DNA from 3 places in the Enterocloster sp. HCN-30185 genome. Region 1 is predicted to be linked to each of the others. Evidence: predicted binding sites of a transcription regulator. Region 1 holds the regulator's gene; each other region holds the start of a gene.
The links. The regulator Rex, encoded in region 1, represses fermentation and respiration genes when NADH is low (regulators of the CRP and FNR family bind a similar motif). The targets are predictions, from matches to a motif close to ATTGTTAANTANTTAACAAT.
Positions count from the first base shown of each region.

Region 2: a site for Rex is predicted at 4,414-4,433, ahead of WKT10_RS01040 (acyl-CoA carboxylase subunit beta). Genes of this name have one in related genera too.
Region 3: a site for Rex is predicted at 4,820-4,839, ahead of rsxC (electron transport complex subunit RsxC). Genes of this name have one in related genera too.

Region 1 covers NZ_JBBKBT010000004.1:247,942-254,179, reverse strand. Annotated here, with positions in the region: gene WKT10_RS07025 (carbohydrate-binding domain-containing protein) at 1-470, shown strand, start outside; gene WKT10_RS07020 (hypothetical protein) at 777-1,007, opposite strand; gene abc-f (ribosomal protection-like ABC-F family protein) at 1,004-2,983, opposite strand; gene WKT10_RS07010 (redox-sensing transcriptional repressor Rex) at 3,159-3,824, shown strand; gene acpS (holo-ACP synthase) at 3,826-4,209, shown strand; gene WKT10_RS07000 (NAD(P)H-hydrate dehydratase) at 4,211-5,797, shown strand; gene alr (alanine racemase) at 5,794-6,238, shown strand, end outside.
Region 2 covers NZ_JBBKBT010000001.1:234,062-240,299, reverse strand. Annotated here, with positions in the region: gene WKT10_RS01060 (ABC transporter substrate-binding protein) at 1-789, shown strand, start outside; gene WKT10_RS01055 (carbohydrate ABC transporter permease) at 856-1,752, shown strand; gene WKT10_RS01050 (carbohydrate ABC transporter permease) at 1,767-2,591, shown strand; gene WKT10_RS01045 (aspartate kinase) at 3,046-4,257, shown strand; gene WKT10_RS01040 (acyl-CoA carboxylase subunit beta) at 4,589-6,040, shown strand; gene WKT10_RS01035 (OadG family protein) at 6,058-6,238, shown strand, end outside.
Region 3 covers NZ_JBBKBT010000002.1:102,779-109,016, forward strand. Annotated here, with positions in the region: gene argS (arginine--tRNA ligase) at 1-834, shown strand, start outside; gene WKT10_RS02805 (DEAD/DEAH box helicase) at 871-4,050, shown strand; gene WKT10_RS02810 (flavodoxin family protein) at 4,087-4,713, shown strand; gene rsxC (electron transport complex subunit RsxC) at 4,980-6,238, shown strand, end outside.

The sequences.
Region 1 (6,238 bases):
CTTCATCAGGCGCATCCGGTATGGCACAAAACTTTGATCTATCTTCTACCCAGGGGATAATAATGGTTACTTTGAATCCGCAGGAAGCCGGAACGCAGATCGCCCTGAAAAACAGTGACGGCACAGAGCTTTTATCCTGGAAAGCAGAAAAAGAATATTCATCTGTCCTCATTAGCAGCCCGGATATCAGACAGGGAGAAAGCTATTCATTAACAGCCGGTACGGAGGAGAAAATGATTACTATGGACAGTCTTGTTTACGGCGCCGATATTCCTGAAAATGGAAAGGCTCCCGTTGGCAGTGAGACTCCTAAAGGCGGTAGGGGGCCTGAGAACGGCGAAGTTCCCACAGGCGGGAGAGCGCCCATGGAAAGGGAACCAGCGGAGAATGGTAAAAGACCCGGAGAAATGGACAATAAACCGGGAATGGGAGAAAAACCCGATAATGAAAATAAAAAAGAAATCCAGTAAATGTGTGGGATGTATAGTTGACACAGGAAGAATATTACGGTAGCCTTCTGAAAAAATGAAAGAAATATTTAGAGCAGCTGGCAGGACAATACCCTGTCCGTGAAACAGAAGATGGTATTCATCCGATGGGGAAGCAGCCATTAAGGGGATTTCATAGAGAAAAAAATTAGTAAGATTTACACGGAATGAACTGCAGAGGTTGACAGCAGAAATTCAGATCCTATCGTAAAAAAGGAAACTGCGGTCATTTTCATGACCGCAGCCTATGAAGACATACTCCCGGGAGGTTCCCGCTTTATCAATAACCTACAATGTTTTTTTTCGTTCATCCTCTTCCTGACCTGGATCGTCCCCATGCTTTAATACCCTTGCCATCAGCGCCATAGCATAAAACAGGACGGAAAAGAAGAGGATCGAAAAAGCCACAGCCATCAGTGTATTTTTGGAAGCCCCGGTAAGAGCCAGAATAAAAAACAGGAGAACAAGCCCTGCAAGGAGAAGGACTCCAAGAAGAGCCAGAATACGTTTTAATTTCATTCCTCTGCCAGCGCCTCCCATAATTCGTAAAGTTTTTCCAGTTTTTCACTGATGGAATCCTTTTCTTTGTTCAGCTCCATCAGTCTGGACACATCGGTATAGACTTCTTCCAACGCCAGCAGCTCATTGATCTCGCTGTCTCTTGTTTCTAACTGGTGGATGGCGTCTTCGGTCTTTTTAAGTTCATTCTGACGTTTGCGGATCCTGGCCTGCTCTTCCTTCTGAGCCTTCCAGTCAAGCTTGGCCCCTGTATCTGAAGCAGAAGAGGAGGCAGCGGTACCGGAAGAAGCTCCCGTTCCGGCATCAGCCGGACGGCCTAAAGCTGATTTTGGAGCCTCAGAGCCTCGTCCTGCAAAAAATGCAGCCTCCACATCCTCCTTTTTCTCCAGATAATAATCATAATTGCCAATATAATTTATAAAGGACTGTCCGGTCAGATCCAGAATCCGGGTAGCGGTGCGGTTGATGAAATAGCGGTCATGGGACACGTAAAGCACCGTTCCTGTATATCGGTTTAATGCACTTTCCAGAATCTCCTTTGAGGTAATGTCCAGATGGTTGGTGGGCTCGTCAAGGAGCAGGAAATTGGCGTCAGAAAGCATAAGCTTTGCAAGTGAAACGCGGCCCCGTTCGCCGCCGCTTAAATCCTTGATCAGCTTAAACACATCATCACCGGTAAAGAGGAAAGAAGCAAGGGTATTGCGGATCTGAGTGTTGTTCATATTGGGATAGGTATCCTGGATTTCCTGAAACAGGGTTTTATCCATGTGGAGGACCTGATGCTCCTGATCGTAGTAGCCGATATGAACCTTGGCGCCCAGGCGGATTTCTCCGGCATCAGCAGGGATCAGGCCGTTTATGATCTTAAGAAGCGTGGTCTTTCCGGTACCGTTATTTCCGATAACCGCAATCCGTTCCCCACGTTTGATTTCAAAGCTGCCATGTGTAAATAATGTCTGAGTATCAAAGGACTTGCTTAAGTCTGTGACGGTGAGTACATCATTTCCGCTGACTACGTCCGGTTCCAGACGGATATCCATGGAATCGTTGATTTCCACTGGCTTTTCCAGACGCTCGATTTTATCCAGCATCTTTTCCCGGCTTTCTGCCCTTCGGATGGATTTTTCACGGTTAAATGATTTTAATTTGGCAATGACCGCTTCCTGATGGCGGATTTCCTGCTGCTGATTTAAGTAAGCACGGATCTGTGCGTCTCTGAGCATGGCTTTTTTATCGCTGTAGGCGGAGTAATTGCCGGAAAAAACAGTGGCGGTGCCATTGTCCAGCTCGATGACCTTTGTAACCACACGGTCCAGGAAATACCGGTCGTGGGCCACGATGATCACGCTTCCTGAATAGCCCTTTAAATAGGTTTCCAGCCATGCAATAGACTCCATATCCAGATGGTTGGTGGGCTCGTCCAGAAGCAGGATATCGGGTTTGGTTAAGAGAAGCTTGCCTAAGGATACACGGGTTTTCTGGCCGCCGGAGAGCGCCTGGATGGGCTTTGAAAATTCATCCTCTGAAAATCCCAGACCCTTTAATACCCCCGTAATTTCACTGCGGCAGGCGTAGCCGTTTTCCAGCTCGAACGCGTGGTTTAAGCGGCTGTATTCGGAAAGCATAGCCTCCAGTTCTTCACCGGAGGCAGATTTCATGGACTGTTCAAGGTTTCGTAGACGCTCCTCCATTTCAAGGATAGGCCGCTTTACCTCTAAAAGAGCGTCATAAATGGTCTCAGCGCCCTCCAGATCCTGATGCTGGGCCAGATATCCGATGGAAGCGCCCTTGGCCCAGGTTACACTTCCCTCATCTGGTGCCAGATCACCGATGATGATCTTTAAAAGAGTGGATTTTCCCGCGCCGTTAATCCCTACGACAGCGGCTTTTTCATGTTCCTCTATATGAAATGAGACCCGTTTGAGGATATGGTTATCTCCAAAGGACCGGCTGATGTTGCTGCATGACAGGATCATTTCAAAACTCCTTTTTTAGCATAAATTCTATGTTTTTTGCATAATATGCACCAATCAGTATAATATAGGAACATATTTTTTTCAAGAACATCCTGAAAGTGATTTGACATTTTTTTAACGCCCGATTATAATAGAAAGCATTAGATTGAATCATATAAGGAGAGGGTGGCACAGGATGGAACGCAAGGAAATATCGAAAGCGGTTATTTCGAGACTGCCCCGCTATTACCGCTATCTGGGGGAGCTGATTGAAGAAGGAGTGGAGCGTATCTCTTCCAATGAACTGAGCAACCGCATGAAGGTTACAGCTTCTCAGATCCGCCAGGATCTGAATAATTTCGGCGGCTTCGGACAGCAGGGCTATGGCTATAATGTAAAATATCTGTACTCGGAAATTGCAAAGATTCTGGGAATCGACCAGCAGCACAATCTGATCATCATCGGAGCCGGAAATCTGGGACAGGCAATCGCCAATTATACAAATTTTGAACGGAGAGGTTTTGTGATCAAAGGGATGTTTGATATCAATCCCAAGCTGATCGGTCTGGTGATCCGCGGGATTGAAATCCGGTCCGTGGACGATCTGGAAAGCTTTATAAAAGAGAATGAGATCCAGATCGCGGCTCTTACCATACCAAAGACAAAGGCTCCCGAGATTGCGGATCGTCTGGTAGCAGCAGGAATCAAGGCAATCTGGAATTTCGCCCATACGGATCTTGTTGTACCGGAGGATGTAGTTGTGGAAAATGTGCATCTGTCTGAAAGTCTGATGCGGCTGTCCTACCGGGTATGCAGTATGCTGGACCGGGATGAAAAAAACGAACGCACAGGAAGCAAGTAGGATGATACTGGGAGTTGGAACCGATCTGATCGAAATAAAGCGCATGGAAAAGGCCTGCAGGAGGCCTCATTTTGTCGCTCGCACATTTACGGAGACGGAAAGCCGGCAAGCGAAGGGGTCTGCCTCTAAGCTGGCCGGCTCTTTTGCTGTGAAGGAGGCCGTGGCAAAGATGTTCGGCACCGGGTTCCGGGGATTTATGCCCGGAGATATCGAGGTGCTTCGGGATGAGCTTGGAAAACCCTATGTCAATCTTTACGGCGGCGCTAAAAAGCGATCTGAGGAAATGGGGCTGACACAGATCCATGTGTCTATCTCCAATACAGAGGATTTTGCCATGGCATTTGCAGTGGGCGAAAAGGAAACGTCCGCAGAGAGGAGAACATGATATGAGAACCCTTCTGACAGGTAGAAAGATGAAAGCAGTGGATCATTACACCATCCATGAGGTCGGGATTCCTTCCCTGGTTTTAATGGAGCGGGCAGCTTTGGCGGTCGCAGACTGCGCATTAAAGGCAGCCCGAGCATTTGCCGCACACAGTCCGGTCTGGGCGCTGTGCGGTGTGGGAAATAATGGAGCGGATGCAGCGGCGGCAGCCCGGATGGTTTATTTAAAAGGACTTCCTGCAGTTATTTTTCTGGCCAGTTCAGAGGAAAAGGCGACAGAAGAATTAAAGCTCCAGCTTTCCATTGCCAGGAAGCTGGGGATACCTGTAAAAAAATGGGAACTTATGAAAGAGGAAGCAGAAAACTGCGGGATTCTTTTCGACGGCCTTTTCGGTGTGGGATTAAGCCGGGAAATCCAGGGAGAATACAGAGCCTGTATGGAGCTTGCAGCAGAGATTCTTAAAGGGAATGGAAAAACAAAGCCATGGTGCATTGCTGTCGATATTCCTTCCGGGATCCATTCCGGTACGGGAGCGGTGATGGGGATTGCTCTGAAAGCAGATGAAACCGTAGCCTTTGGCTGGGAGAAGATTGGAACTGCCGTATATCCGGGAAGGGACTATGCGGGAAATGTTACGGTTGCAGACATCGGTTTTCCTGAGGAGGCCTTAAGGGCAGAGCCGGAAGAGGAGGATCCGATCTCTATGGCGTATGCCTGCGAGGAAAGCGATTTAAACCGGGTACCGGAGCGGAAAGCCTATTCAAATAAAGGGACCTTTGGCCGCGTGCTGATCGCAGCAGGCTCTAAAAACATGAGCGGAGCAGCTTATCTTAGCGCTCTTGGAGCCTACAGGGCCGGAGCTGGACTTGTAAAAATCCTGACCGTGGAAGAAAACAGGACGGTTTTACAGACCCTTCTTCCGGAAGCCATTATTTCTTCTTATCGTCCGGAAGAGCTTTTAGGCGGGAGAGAGGATTTTAAGGAACGGATCGAGGCTGAGATGAACTGGGCAGATGTGGTGGTTTTAGGCCCTGGTCTTGGAAGCGAGCCTTATGTGGAATATCTGGTAGAGGATATCCTTACAAGCGCCTTTGTGCCTGTGATCATTGATGCGGACGGCTTAAATACCATTGCATCTCACCCCTATCTGACCTCCTACTATACGGAAAATATTGTGATCACTCCCCATTTGGGGGAAATGGCGCGGCTTACAAGCCAGAAAATCAGTGAAATTCAGGCCGATCTTCCGGCTGCGGCATTTTCCTATGCATCCCACTACGGGATTACCTGCGTTCTTAAAGATGCGGCAGCCGTGACCGCAGGAAAAGAGGGGACTTTATATATCAATACCAGCGGAAGCAGCGCTATGGCAAAGGCCGGATCCGGAGATGTGCTTACCGGCATCCTGGCCGGGCTGATGGCCCTGGGAATGGAGGAAGAGGAAGCAGCCGCTTTGGGCGTTTATATTCATGGGCTGGCAGGAGAGCGTGCAGCCGGAAATAAGCTTCACAGCCTGCTTGCATCAGAGATTGCTGAGGCAGCCGGGGCCTTTATGGATCGGCAGAAGGAGGAAATCAAAACAAAATGAGACCTTACAGCAGAGTATATGCAACGGTAAATCTGGATGCCGTTGTTTCTAATATGAAAGCTATGAGAGAGGCCCTTCCGGCCTCTACAGCCATTATGGGTGTCGTAAAGGCAGACGGCTACGGCCATGGAGCAGTTCCGGTGGCCTGGGCCATGGATCCGTATGTGGAAGGTTATGCGGTATCTAATATAGACGAAGGGATCAATCTGCGCCGCCATGGGATCCAAAAACCGATCCTGATTTTAGGTGTGACCCACAGACAGCGGTTTGAGGAGCTTTTGCAGTACAAGATCACCCCGGCTATGTTCCGTTTAAAAGAAGCCAAGGAATTATCCTGTCTGGCAAAGGAAAGAGGCCTTACGGCCAAAATCCATCTGGCCCTTGATACAGGCATGAGCCGGATCGGCATGGCTCCCAGCAGGGATGCTGCAAAGGAGGCAG
Region 2 (6,238 bases), on a different contig from region 1:
GAAGGCGACCGCACCTGGACCACAGAGCAGTTTGAGGAAATGATGAAAAAGCTTTCTGAAGCAGGCTTTATGGGCGGCACCGTATACTGCTCCGGACAGGGAGGCGACCAGGGTATCCGCGCATTCGTTACAAACCTGTATGACAGTTCTGTAACAGATCCTGAGATTACTACATACACCCTCAATGACGAAGGCGGCGTAAAGGCCATGACAAAGATCAAAGAGTGGGTAGACAACGGATATATGTTAAACGGCTCCGCGTATAACGGCGGTGAGGACGTAGATCAGTTTGTAGCAGGAAATACCGCATTTACAACCCTCTGGTCTCCAGGACTTGCAAGCCAGAGAGCAGAGACATTAAAGGAGAACGGAATCGAGGCAATCGCACTTCCATTCCCATCTGAGGACGGAACACCTGCATTAGAGTATCTTGTAAACGGCTTCTGCGTATTTGACAACGGCGACGAGGCAAGAGCAGAGGCATCCAAGAAGTTTATTGATTTCATCTGCAATGATGAAGAGTGGGGACCAAAGAACGTAGTAAAGACCAGCGTATTCCCGGTTCGCCAGTCCATGGGCGATCTGTATGAAGGAAATGAGGATATGTCCTTCTACGCTTCTCTTACAAAATACTATTCTCCATACTACAACACCATTCCGGGCTTTGCAGAGATGAGAACCTACTGGTTCCCGATGCTCCAGGCAGTGATCAACGGCGATTCCGAGCCAAAGGCTGCTCTGGACGACTTTGTAGCAAAGGCAAACCAGTCTATCGTAAACGCACAATAAGACAGGTATTCTCCCCATATTACAGCCTGTAGTATGGGGAGTCATTTTTAGAAGGAGAGAACTGCCATGAAGTCAAGGAAAATCAATAAGATCAGAATGAGGGAAACGCTGGTTTCCTATGCATTCCTGCTGCCGGCCATGCTGTTTTTTGTGCTGTTTGTGCTGGTTCCCATGGGAATGGGCGTAGTTACCAGTTTTTTCCGTTATAATATGAAGGGAATGACCTTTACAGGACTGTCTAATTACATGACTATGTTTGCAGATCCTGTATGGCAGAAATCCCTGGTGAACACCCTGCTTCTGGTAGTAGGCTCCGTTCCCATTACTGTACTGTTTGCGCTTTTTGTAGCAGCCATGACTTACGAGAAGAATCCATTTACAAGATCCTTCTTCCGATGTGTGTTCTTCCTGCCTGTGGTTACGGGTACTGTAGCGGTAACAGTTGTCTGGAAATGGATCTACGACCCTTTAAACGGTATTTTAAACTGGATCTTAAAATCACTGGATCTGATTGAAAAGAACATTATGTGGACGGGAGATAAAAGATATGCTCTCTGGGCCATTCTGATTATACTGATCACTACCAGCGTAGGACAGCCCATTATTCTCTATATCGCTTCTCTGGGAAATGTTCCCAAGGATTATGTAGAAGCAGCTCAGGTAGACGGCGCCAATGATTTTCAGGTATTCTGGAAGATCAAATGGCCCAGCCTTCTGCCCACCACACTGTATATCGTGGTGATCACTACCATTAACTCCTTCCAGTGCTTCTCTTTGATCCAGCTGCTTACTTCCGGCGGACCCAATTACAGAACGACTACTATCATGTACTATCTGTATGAGACAGCATTTAAGAAGTTCGAATATGGCTACGCCAATGCCATGGGCGTAATACTTGCATTGATCATTGGTTTTATCAGCTTTGTCCAGTTTAAGGCATTGGGCAGCGACGTTGAATATTAAAGGGGGATGAGAAGATGAAAAATAAAGTGAAAATTCTGGATGCCGCCTCTATGGTGCTTCTGCTCCTTCTCAGTGTGGTATTTATTTTCCCCTTCTACTGGATTTTGACGGGAGCCTTTAAATCCCAGAAGGTTACGATCAAGCTGCCTCCGGAATGGTTCCCTCTCCACCCGACCTTGGAAAACTTTGAGAAGCTGTTTCAGAACCCGGCGCTCCAGTGGCTGATCAACAGTATCTTTATCGCCGGTGTAACGCTGATCATCGTCTGTGTGGCAGCCTCTATGGCCGGTTATGTGCTGGCAAAGAAGCGCTTTTACGGCGATAAGCTGCTGTTCAGTATTTTTGTATTCGCAATGGCCCTTCCAAAGCAGGTAATCCTGGTGCCGCTGATGAAGCTGGTTTCCTTTATGGGGATCCATGATACTCCATGGGCCGTTATCCTTCCTTTGTGCGGCTGGCCCTTTGGTATCTTCCTCATGAAGCAGTTCAGTGAAAATGTTCCTACAGAGCTTTTGGAGGCTGCAAAGATCGACGGAAGCGGTGAAATCCGTACCTTTACAAGCATTGTTATGCCGATCGTAAAGCCGGGTCTGGGAGCGCTTGCGATCTTTACCTTTATTAATACATGGAATGACTATTTCATGCAGTTAGTAATGTTAAATTCCAGAACGAACCTGACGATTTCTCTGGGCGTGGCGACACTCCAGCAGGAGTTCTCCACCAACTACGGAGTCATCATGGCGGGTGCGGCTCTGGCGGCGGTTCCCATTGTTGCGGTGTTCCTGATGTTCCAGAATTACTTTACTCAGGGTATTACCATGGGAGCGGTCAAGGGGTGATGGGAGAGGGGATTGCACCCCCTGCACCATCCTTCTCATGCCGGTCTTCCATGGCTCCGGTTTCCGGTCATAAGAAAGTCTAAGAGGCTGAAATTTTTCTAAAAGCAAGCTCCATATCAAAAACTCGCCGTGCTCAGACAGGTTTGATATGGAGCTTAACGAAAAATTCCAGCCTCTAAGTCTTTCTAAATGGCCTCCAAAGTCGCCCTGGCAGATCGGCATGGGAAGGCTGGCACAGGGGGCGCAATCCCCGGCGGAGGTGTTCCGGGGAGGAAAACTTGAGTTTCTGTATTTTGCAGACACCAGAACACAGTGTAAAGTGCGGAAACTCAAAGAGGAAACAAGTTGACAAAAGGGTTCATATGAGTAAAATATGGTATAGGTTGGGGCGGTGGCCGTTTGGCCATGGCTCTTTATATTTACCCTGGTTTGGGGTTAAGGAAGGAAAACAGATATGAGTTTGATCGTACAGAAATTCGGCGGGACCTCTGTGGCTGACACGGAGCGGCTGCGCAATGTTGCAAGGATCATTACAGAGACATATAAGGCGGGAAATCAGGTGGTGGCAGTATTGTCTGCCCAGGGGGATACGACAGATGATCTGATTCAGAAGGCAGAGGAGATTAACCCAAAGGCTTCGGCCAGAGAGATGGATATGCTTTTGTCTACAGGAGAGCAGATTTCGGTATCGCTCTGTGCGATGGCGATTGAGGCTTTGGGATATCCGGTGATTTCTCTTACCGGCTGGCAGTCCGGCATCAGCACGAATACGGTTTCGGGAGATGCGCGTATCCGAAAGGTGGATACGGAGCGCATTGAGGCGGAGCTGAATCAGAAGAAAATAGTGATTGTTACAGGATTTCAGGGAATCGACCGGAACAAGAATATTACCACTTTGGGACGGGGCGGTTCGGATACCTCTGCGGTAGCTCTGGCTGCGGTTCTGGGGGCCGACCTGTGCCAGATTTATACGGATGTGGACGGTGTTTACACGGCAGATCCCAGAAAGGTTGCAGGAGCCAGAAAGCTGGATGAGGTGACGTATAATGAGATGCTGGAGCTGGCGACGCTGGGAGCGCAGGTGCTCCATAACCGTTCGGTGGAGCTGGCAAGAAAGTACAATGTAAAAATGGAGGTTCTGTCAAGCTTTACAGGCCATCCGGGAACAAAAGTGAAGGGAGTTGCAAAGCGTATGGAGCGTTCATATATCAGCAGCGTGGCAAAGGATAAGGATATTGCGAGGATTGCCCTTATTGGCGTGCCAAATGAGATCGGAACCTCATTTAAGGTGTTCTCTCTGTTGGCAAGAAATCATGTAAATGTGGATATTATTCTCCAGGGCATTGGCCATGAGGAAGGGAAGGATATCTGCTTTACAGTGGCAGAAAAGGATCTGAATAAAACGGCAGAGCTTTTGACGGAGCATAAAGAGGAGCTGCGCTACAGCCGTCTGGAGACGAACTGCGATGTGGCTAAGGTTTCTGTTGTAGGAGCAGGCATGATCAATAATCCGGGAGTAGCTGCAAAGCTCTTTGAGGCGCTGTATGATGCGGGGATCAATATCAATATGATTTCCACCAGCGAGATCAAAATTTCTGTGCTGGTAGACCGTAGGGATGCAGATCAGGCGGTACAGGCCATTCATGACCGGTTTTTCACGGTGTAATTGTATTTTTATGGAAAATGCAGATGTGTTTTGCTGAAAAATGTCAAAATATACAGTATGAAAGATAAAAAATGGGCGCTGTTTCATGTACCTGCATAAAGCGAGAGGAACTCTCTGGATGCAGGCATGGGGACTGCGCCCGTTTTTTTGAAAAAATTTGTTAATAATTTATCGAAAACAGGCAATTTCATGGTTCTGGGGTCTTGTCATTTGACAAAAATCTTATTATAATCATATATGGCAATATTTTTGTTTTTATGCGGAACTGTAAGGGGATTTTTTTGCAGTTCCAGCCAGTATTGTAAACTTTAGAATGATGGAGGACTGGAAAATGAGTAATTCAGCACAAACTTCAGCAAGCAGCCGTATTGCATCCCTGCTTGATGAGAACAGTTTTGTTGAAGTCGGCGCGTATATCACCGCCAGAAACACGGACTTTAACATGGCTGAGCAGGAAACACCGGCTGACGGTGTGATTACAGGCTACGGCACCATCGGAGGATGCCTGGTTTATGTATACAGCCAGGATGCATCCGTACTGGGAGGCTCCATGGGTGAGATGCATGCAAAGAAGATCTGCAGCATTTATTCCATGGCTATGAAGATGGGAGCACCTGTGATCGGTCTGGTAGACTGTGCCGGACTGCGTCTGCAGGAGGCAACAGATGCGCTGGATGGCTTTGGAAAGCTGTATTTAAGCCAGGCAATGGCATCTGGTGTGATCCCTCAGATCATGGCAGTATTCGGTACCTGCGGCGGCGGAATGGCTGTGGCAGCCGGAATGGCAGATTTTACCTTTATGGAAGAGAAGTCCGCGCAGCTCTTTGTAAATGCTCCCAATGCATTAGAGGGCAATTATAAGGCAAAATGTGATACAGCGGCAGCTGCATTCCAGAGCAAGGAGTCCGGCGTTGTTGATTTTACCGGTGATGAAGCATCCATTCTGTCTCAGATCCGTACTCTGGTATCCATTCTTCCTGCTAATAACGAAGAGGATCTTTCCGAGGAGGACTGCCAGGATGATTTAAACCGTATGTGCAGCGGCATTGAAGGTCTGGCGGGAGATCCTATCCAGGTATTATCCATGATTTCTGATAATCATTTTGTAATGGAAGTAAAGAAGGATTATGAACCTTCTATGGTAACTGCATTCATCCGTTTAAATGGCGTGACTGTGGGCTGTGTGGCAAACCGCACAGAGCGTTATGAGGATGGAAAGAAGGCAGATGAGTTTGAGGCTGCTTTATCCGGCAAGGGCTGTGACAAGGCAGTGGAGCTGATCAGCTTCTGCGACGCATTCAGTATTCCTCTGCTGACCCTCACAAATGTAAACGGCTATAAAGCAAAGATGTGCAGCGAAAGACGAATCGCCAGAGCAGCAGCCCGCTTAACCTACGCTTATGCAGACGCTACTGTTCCAAAGGTGACTGTAGTAACCGGAAAGGCACTGGGAAGCGCAGGCCTTACCATGGGAAGCAAGAGCCTGGGAACCGACCTGGTATATGCATGGCCAAATGCAGTGATCGGCACTATGGAGCCTGAGGCTGCGGTTAAGATCATGTATGCAAAGGAAATCGAGGCTTCTGATGATGCAGTGGCTCTGATCAGCGAAAAGACTGCCGAGTATACAAAGACTCAGTCCGGAGCAGTGGCTGCCGCAAGAAGAGGCTATGCAGACGATATCATCAAGGCAGAGGAAACCCGCCAGAGGCTGGCAGCTGCATTTGATATGCTTTATACAAAAAGTGAGGACCGTCCTTCAAAGAAGCATGGCACGGTTTAAAGAGGGGTGACATGTATATGAGACGATTATTTAAAAGGATGGCAGCAGCAGTTTTAGTATCTGCCTGCCTGGTAAGTCTGTCTGCCTGCTCTAAAACAGAGGAGGAAACAGAAAGCTTATCCATCAGCATGGACGGTACGCCTGTGGAAGACGCCATGGGACAGTCCCTTCTTTTATCCGCAGCTCAGACTCTGGGCG
Region 3 (6,238 bases), on a different contig from region 1:
CGTAAATCAGACGGAGCTTCCCTTTATGCTACCTCTGATCTTGCCACGATCGTTGAGAGGGAACAGGATTTTAAACCAGACCGCTATATTTATGTAGTAGATAAGCGCCAGGCTATGCATTTTGAGCAGGTATTCCGGGTGTCCAGAAAGGCAGAAATCGTAAAGCCGGATACAAAGATGATCTTTTTGGGCTTCGGCACCATGAACGGCAAGGACGGAAAGCCTTTTAAAACAAGAGAAGGCGGCGTGATGCGTCTGGAAAAGCTGATCTCAGATATTGATGAGGCTGTATTTAACCGCATCATGGAAAACCGTACTGTATCAGAAGAGGAGGCAAGGGAGACTGCAAAGGTAGTGGGTCTTGCTGCGTTAAAGTATGGCGATCTGTCCAATCAGGCTTCTAAGGATTATATATTTGATATGGATCGGTTTATTTCCTTTGAAGGAAATACAGGTCCCTACATCCTTTATACCATTGTGCGTATTAAGTCCATTCTTGGAAAATACAAGGAAAATGGAGGAAGTGTCAGCGAGCTGGCCGCTGAGAAAAAGATCCTTCCGGCAGCAGGAGCTTCTGAAAAGGCCCTTATGCTTCAGCTGGCAAAATACAGCGAGGTACTGGAAAACAGCTTTGCAGAAACAGCTCCGCACAAGATCTGCCAGTATGTCTATGAGACTGCTAATGCATTTAACAGTTTTTACCACGATACCAAGATCCTCTCTGAGGAAGATGAGGCCAGAAAGGACAGCTACATCGGCCTGATCACCCTTACTAAGCGGGTGCTTGAGACTTGTATCGGCCTTCTGGGGATCGAAGCGCCGGAGCGGATGTAAACCAGAGCCTGTAAAGGCAGGATGGATTTCATGTCAATGAAGATTGAAAAAATGGAAACCAGCAGCTTTTGGAAAGGAGAGGCTGGTGTAAAGGGCCTGGTAGAAGACCAGGCCCATACTTATAAGGTTCAGCTGTATCTTAAAAATGACCAGGTAAGGGATTATTCCTGTACCTGTGCAGAAGGGAATTCTTACAGGGGCATCTGCGCCCATGGGGAGGCCCTTTTTGCATATTATAAGAAATATAAAAAGGAAGCCCTGAAGCCTCCGATCCGTACTTCTTTTCAGGCTCATGCCATGATCCGGGAGTATACAAACCGTGCAGTAGCGGATATTCTGGAAGAAGAGGAGGGCTCCCAGGTACGCATCGAACCAGTGTTGTTTCTGGAAGGCCGGGATATACAGGCGGAATTTAAGATCGGAAGAGAGCGTATGTATGCATTGAGAGATCTTCCGGCCTTCTGTACAGCCCTAGAGGGGGGAGCTTACGTATCCTATGGAAAGGAGCTGGCCTTCCATCATCAAAGAACGGTCTTTGAACCGGTATCGAGGCTGCTCGTGGATCTGATCCTGGAGCTTATGGAGCATCAGAAGGCTCTCAGACGCGTGACTTTAGGCAGACTGGACCGGGATCGGTTTTTTGAGATTTTATTAAAAAATACATCAGGAGAAAAAGGGCTGGAGGTTCGCCTGCCTCAGGGCAGCGGAGGGATATTTTCTCTGGAATGCTCAGAGCCGGAACTGGCGGTTCTGGTAAACCGGTACGGGAGAGATGGTATTCGGGTACGTTTGGAGGGGGTTCTGGAACAGGATGGTGAACAGGAAACCCCTCAGGCAGTGCAGGCAGTTTTTGGAGGAAGCCGTCATTTATATCTTGCAGCCGGAAAGCGTCTGTATTGCTGCGGTGAAGCATTTTCACGTTCGGCAGCGATTTTCCTGGAACAGATCCGCACAGACAGAGAAAGCCAGATCCTGATAGCAGATAAGGATATTCCTCTTTTTCAGCAGCGAGTATTAAAACGGATCCAAGGATACAGCCGGATCCGTCTGGAGGAAGTGGAATTAGACAAGTATGAGCCGGAACCGTTAAAGGCAGAGTTTTACTTTGAAGCAGGAGAAGATGGAACGCTCTATATGGAGCCATATCTGTCTTATGGAGAATACAGGTTTCATCCCATAGAAGATGAAGCGCTTCCCAGAACGGTCTGTCGGGATGTACCGGGGGAATTTAAGATCAGCCAGGTCATTGGAACGTATTTTAAATGCAAAAGCAGCACAGACGGACGTTTGGTGATCCGCAAGGATGAGGATGCCCTGTATCGTCTGCTGGGTACCGGGATGGATGAATTTAAGGCTCTGGGAGAGGTTTATCTGGCAGAAAATATGAAAAACTGGAGAGTGATCCGAACACCAGGGATAAAAGCAGAGGTACGTCTGGCAGCCGGGTGGCTGGAGCTTACGGTGGATCCGGAAGAGTTTTCTGTGAAGGAACTGACAAAAATCCTGGAGGCCTACAGCCAGAAAAAGAAGTATTACCGTTTAAAAACAGGACAGTTTTTAGAGCTGGGAGAAGGGGGCATCTATACAGTGATGCGCCTGGCAAAGGAACTTGGCATAACGAAAAAAGAACTGGAAGCAGGACAGATCCGGCTCCCGTCCTATCGGGCTTTGTATGTGGATCATCTTTTAAAAGAGGGGTCAGGAGTGGCGCTTTACAGAGACCGGTTGTTTAAGGCTGTGATCCGGGGGATCCGTTCTGTAGAAGACAGCTCAGATCCGCTCCCTGAGGCTTTGGAAGGTGTGCTGAGAGAATACCAGAAAACGGGATATCGCTGGATGAAAACTCTGGATCAGTACGGGTTTGGCGGGATTTTAGCAGATGATATGGGGCTTGGAAAAACGCTTCAGACCATTGCTCTTTTGGAGGATGCCTACAGCCGGGGGGAGACGCTTCCCAGCCTTATTGTCTGTCCGGCTTCTTTGGTATATAATTGGGAATGTGAGATCAGGAGGTTTGCTCCGAAACGGCGCGTCTGGTCTTTGGCCGGCTCCAGTACGGCCAGAGGGGAACTGCTGCAGTCTGTAAGGGAAAATCCTTCGTTCTGCCAGATCCTGATCACATCCTACGATCTTTTAAAACGGGATATTTCTCTTTATCAGGACATCCGTTTCCGATTTCAGATTATTGACGAGGCCCAGTATATTAAAAATGCAGCCACACAGAGCGCTCGTGCGGTAAAGGCAGTCAGCGCACAGTCACGGTTTGCGCTTACGGGGACGCCGGTGGAAAACAGGCTGGGAGAGCTGTGGAGCATTTTTGATTACCTGATGCCAGGCTTTTTATTTGGTCCGTCGGTTTTTCATAAAGAGTATGAGGTGGCGGTTTTAAGAGATCAGGATCAGGAGGCGCTTTTGAAGCTGAAGCGGCTGATTGGTCCCTTTGTGCTGCGCCGTGTGAAAAAGGATGTATTAAAAGAGCTTCCTGATAAGATCGAGCAGGTGGTATATTCCCATCTGGAGGGAGAGCAGAGGATGCTTTATGTGGCTAAAGCCCTGGAACTGAAACGTACATTTTCTCAGGATATGCCGGGAAATGGGGCAAAGCTTCAGATCCTTTCCGGTCTTATGCGCCTGCGGCAGATCTGCTGCGATCCCGGATTGTGCCTGGAGGGATGGAGATCCGGTTCAGCTAAGCTGGAAACCTGTATGGATCTGATCCGGCGGGGAACAGAGGGAGAACATAAAATCCTTCTTTTTTCTCAGTTTACCTCTATGCTGGAGCGGATCAGCCGCCGGCTGGAAAAAGAAGGGATTGAGAGTATCTGTTTAACAGGAGCCGTGCCGAAGGAAGAGCGATTAAAGCTGGTGGAGCGGTTTTCAAAGGAGAATGTTCCTGTTTTTCTCATCAGCCTCAAGGCAGGAGGAACGGGGTTAAACCTTACAGCAGCGGATATTGTGATCCATTATGATCCCTGGTGGAATGTGGCCGCCCAGAACCAGGCCACAGACAGGGCTCACCGCATTGGCCAGGAAAAACAGGTCACAGTTTACCGTCTGATTACCAAAGATACCATTGAGGAAAATATTTTAAACCTTCAGGAGGCAAAGAGAGCGCTGGCAGATCAGATTGTCACAGGGGAAGGGATTTCCCTGTCTGATCTTACCGCAAAAGAGCTTTTGGACTGTATCGGAGAGATATCAGAAGATTCTGTTTAAGAAGAAAATAAAAAATCAAGCAGGAGGATATAGAATATGAAAGTATTGATGTTAAACGGAAGCCCGCACAAAGAGGGATGCACATGGAGAGCGCTGTGTGAGATTGCAAAGGAACTGGAAAAGGAAGGAATTGAGTCTGAAATTCTTCACATTGGCGGACAGCAGGTATGGGGCTGCATGGGCTGCGGAGCCTGCGGCACACTGGGAAAATGTGTCCATGATGAGGATCTGGTAAATACGGCAGTCGCTAAGATGAAGGAATGCGACGGTCTGATCGTTGGCTCTCCGGTTCATTATGCATCTGCCAGCGGAGCCATAACCTCCTTTTTAGACCGTTTCTTCTACTGCGGCGGAAGCGCTGCAGCTCATAAGCCGGGAGCGGCCATCGCCTCCGCTAGAAGAGCAGGAACCACAGCAACTCTGGATCAGTTAAATAAATATTTTACCTTTAATCAGATGCCGGTGGTTTCATCCCAGTATTGGAACATGGTCCATGGAAGAAGTGCAGAGGAAACCGTTCAGGACGAGGAAGGGATGCAGATCATGCGTACCCTTGGCCGGAATATGGCCTGGCTTTTAAAGTGCATTGAGGCCGGAAGAAAGGCTGGAATTACGGTTCCTGAGGCGGAACCGGAGAAAAAGCGCACCAGCTTTATCCGTTAAATATCTGAGACGAAAGATGTCACAGCCGTAGATTGGAATGCAGCAGAGCGAAATAGTTCTGCTGCATTTTTTGGATTAAAGTGAACAAATTAGAAAACAATGCTTAATTGATAAAAAATAAACAAAATAATTAAAAATTTAACGATTGGTTTACATATTGTATACACGCTTTATTTATGCTATACTGATAAGGCTGTGAAAGATCTATAAAAAATGTGAAAGATTCACAAAAAAGAGAAAATGTACAAGAAAGAAGGGAAAAATCTATGGGTCTGGCGACTTTTAAAGGCGGTATCCATCCGTATGAAGGAAAAGAACTGTCTGAAAGCAAACCGATTCAGGTCCTGCTTCCAAAGGGCGAACTGGTTTATCCTATGTCTCAGCACATAGGTGCTCCTGCAAAACCGCTGGTTGCAAAAGGCGACCGGGTTTTAGCGGGGCAGAAGATCGGAGAGGCAGGCGGATTTATTTCTGCAAATGTAATCTGCTCCGTGTCCGGTACAGTAAAGGCCATCGAGCCGAGACGGACGGCCAACGGCGCTATGGTTCCGTCTGTGATCGTTGAAAATGACGGAGCCTATGAGACGGTAGAGGGGCTGGGAGAGAACAGAAATCCGGGGACACTGTCAAAAGAAGAGATCCGTTCCATTGTCAAGGAAGCAGGCATCGTGGGACTGGGCGGCGCAGGCTTCCCGACTCATGTAAAGCTTACCCCAAAGGACGAGAACGCCATTGATTACGTCATTGTAAACGGAGCGGAGTGCGAGCCTTATCTGACCAGCGACTACCGTCTGATGGTAGAGGAGCCGGAGAAGTTAGTAGGAGGCTTAAAGGTCATCCTTCAGCTCTTTGACAATGCCAAAGGCGTGATCGCGGTGGAGAACAATAAGCCGGAGGCCATTAAAAAGCTGGAAGAGCTTGTAAAGGATGAGCCAAGGATTACCGTATGTCCTCTGCTTACCAAGTATCCTCAGGGCGGTGAGCGTTCCATTATCTATGCAGTAACCGGAAGAAAGGTAAATTCCTCTATGCTTCCTGCCGATGCAGGCTGCATTGTAGATAATGTAGATACAGTTATTTCTATTTATATGGCGGTATGCAAGAGCACGCCTCTGATGCGCAAGATCATCACCATTACCGGCGATGCGGTCAATACGCCCTGCAACTTCAATGTAAAGCTGGGAACCAATTATCAGGAGCTCATCGAGGCTGCAGGCGGCTTTAAGGAGGAGCCGGAGAAGATTATTTCCGGAGGTCCCATGATGGGACAGGCACTCTTTACCGTGGATATCCCTGTAAGCAAAACTTCCTCTGCGCTGACCTGTTTTACAAAGGATCAGGTATCTGCCCTGGAGCCTACGGCCTGCATCCGCTGCGGCCGCTGCGTAAGCGTATGTCCAAGCCGCATTGTTCCTGTGATGATGATGCAGGCAGCTTTGAGAAATGACTGTGAGCGTTTTGAGAAGGTCAACGGCATGGAGTGTATGGAGTGCGGAAGCTGCACCTATATCTGTCCGGCCAGACG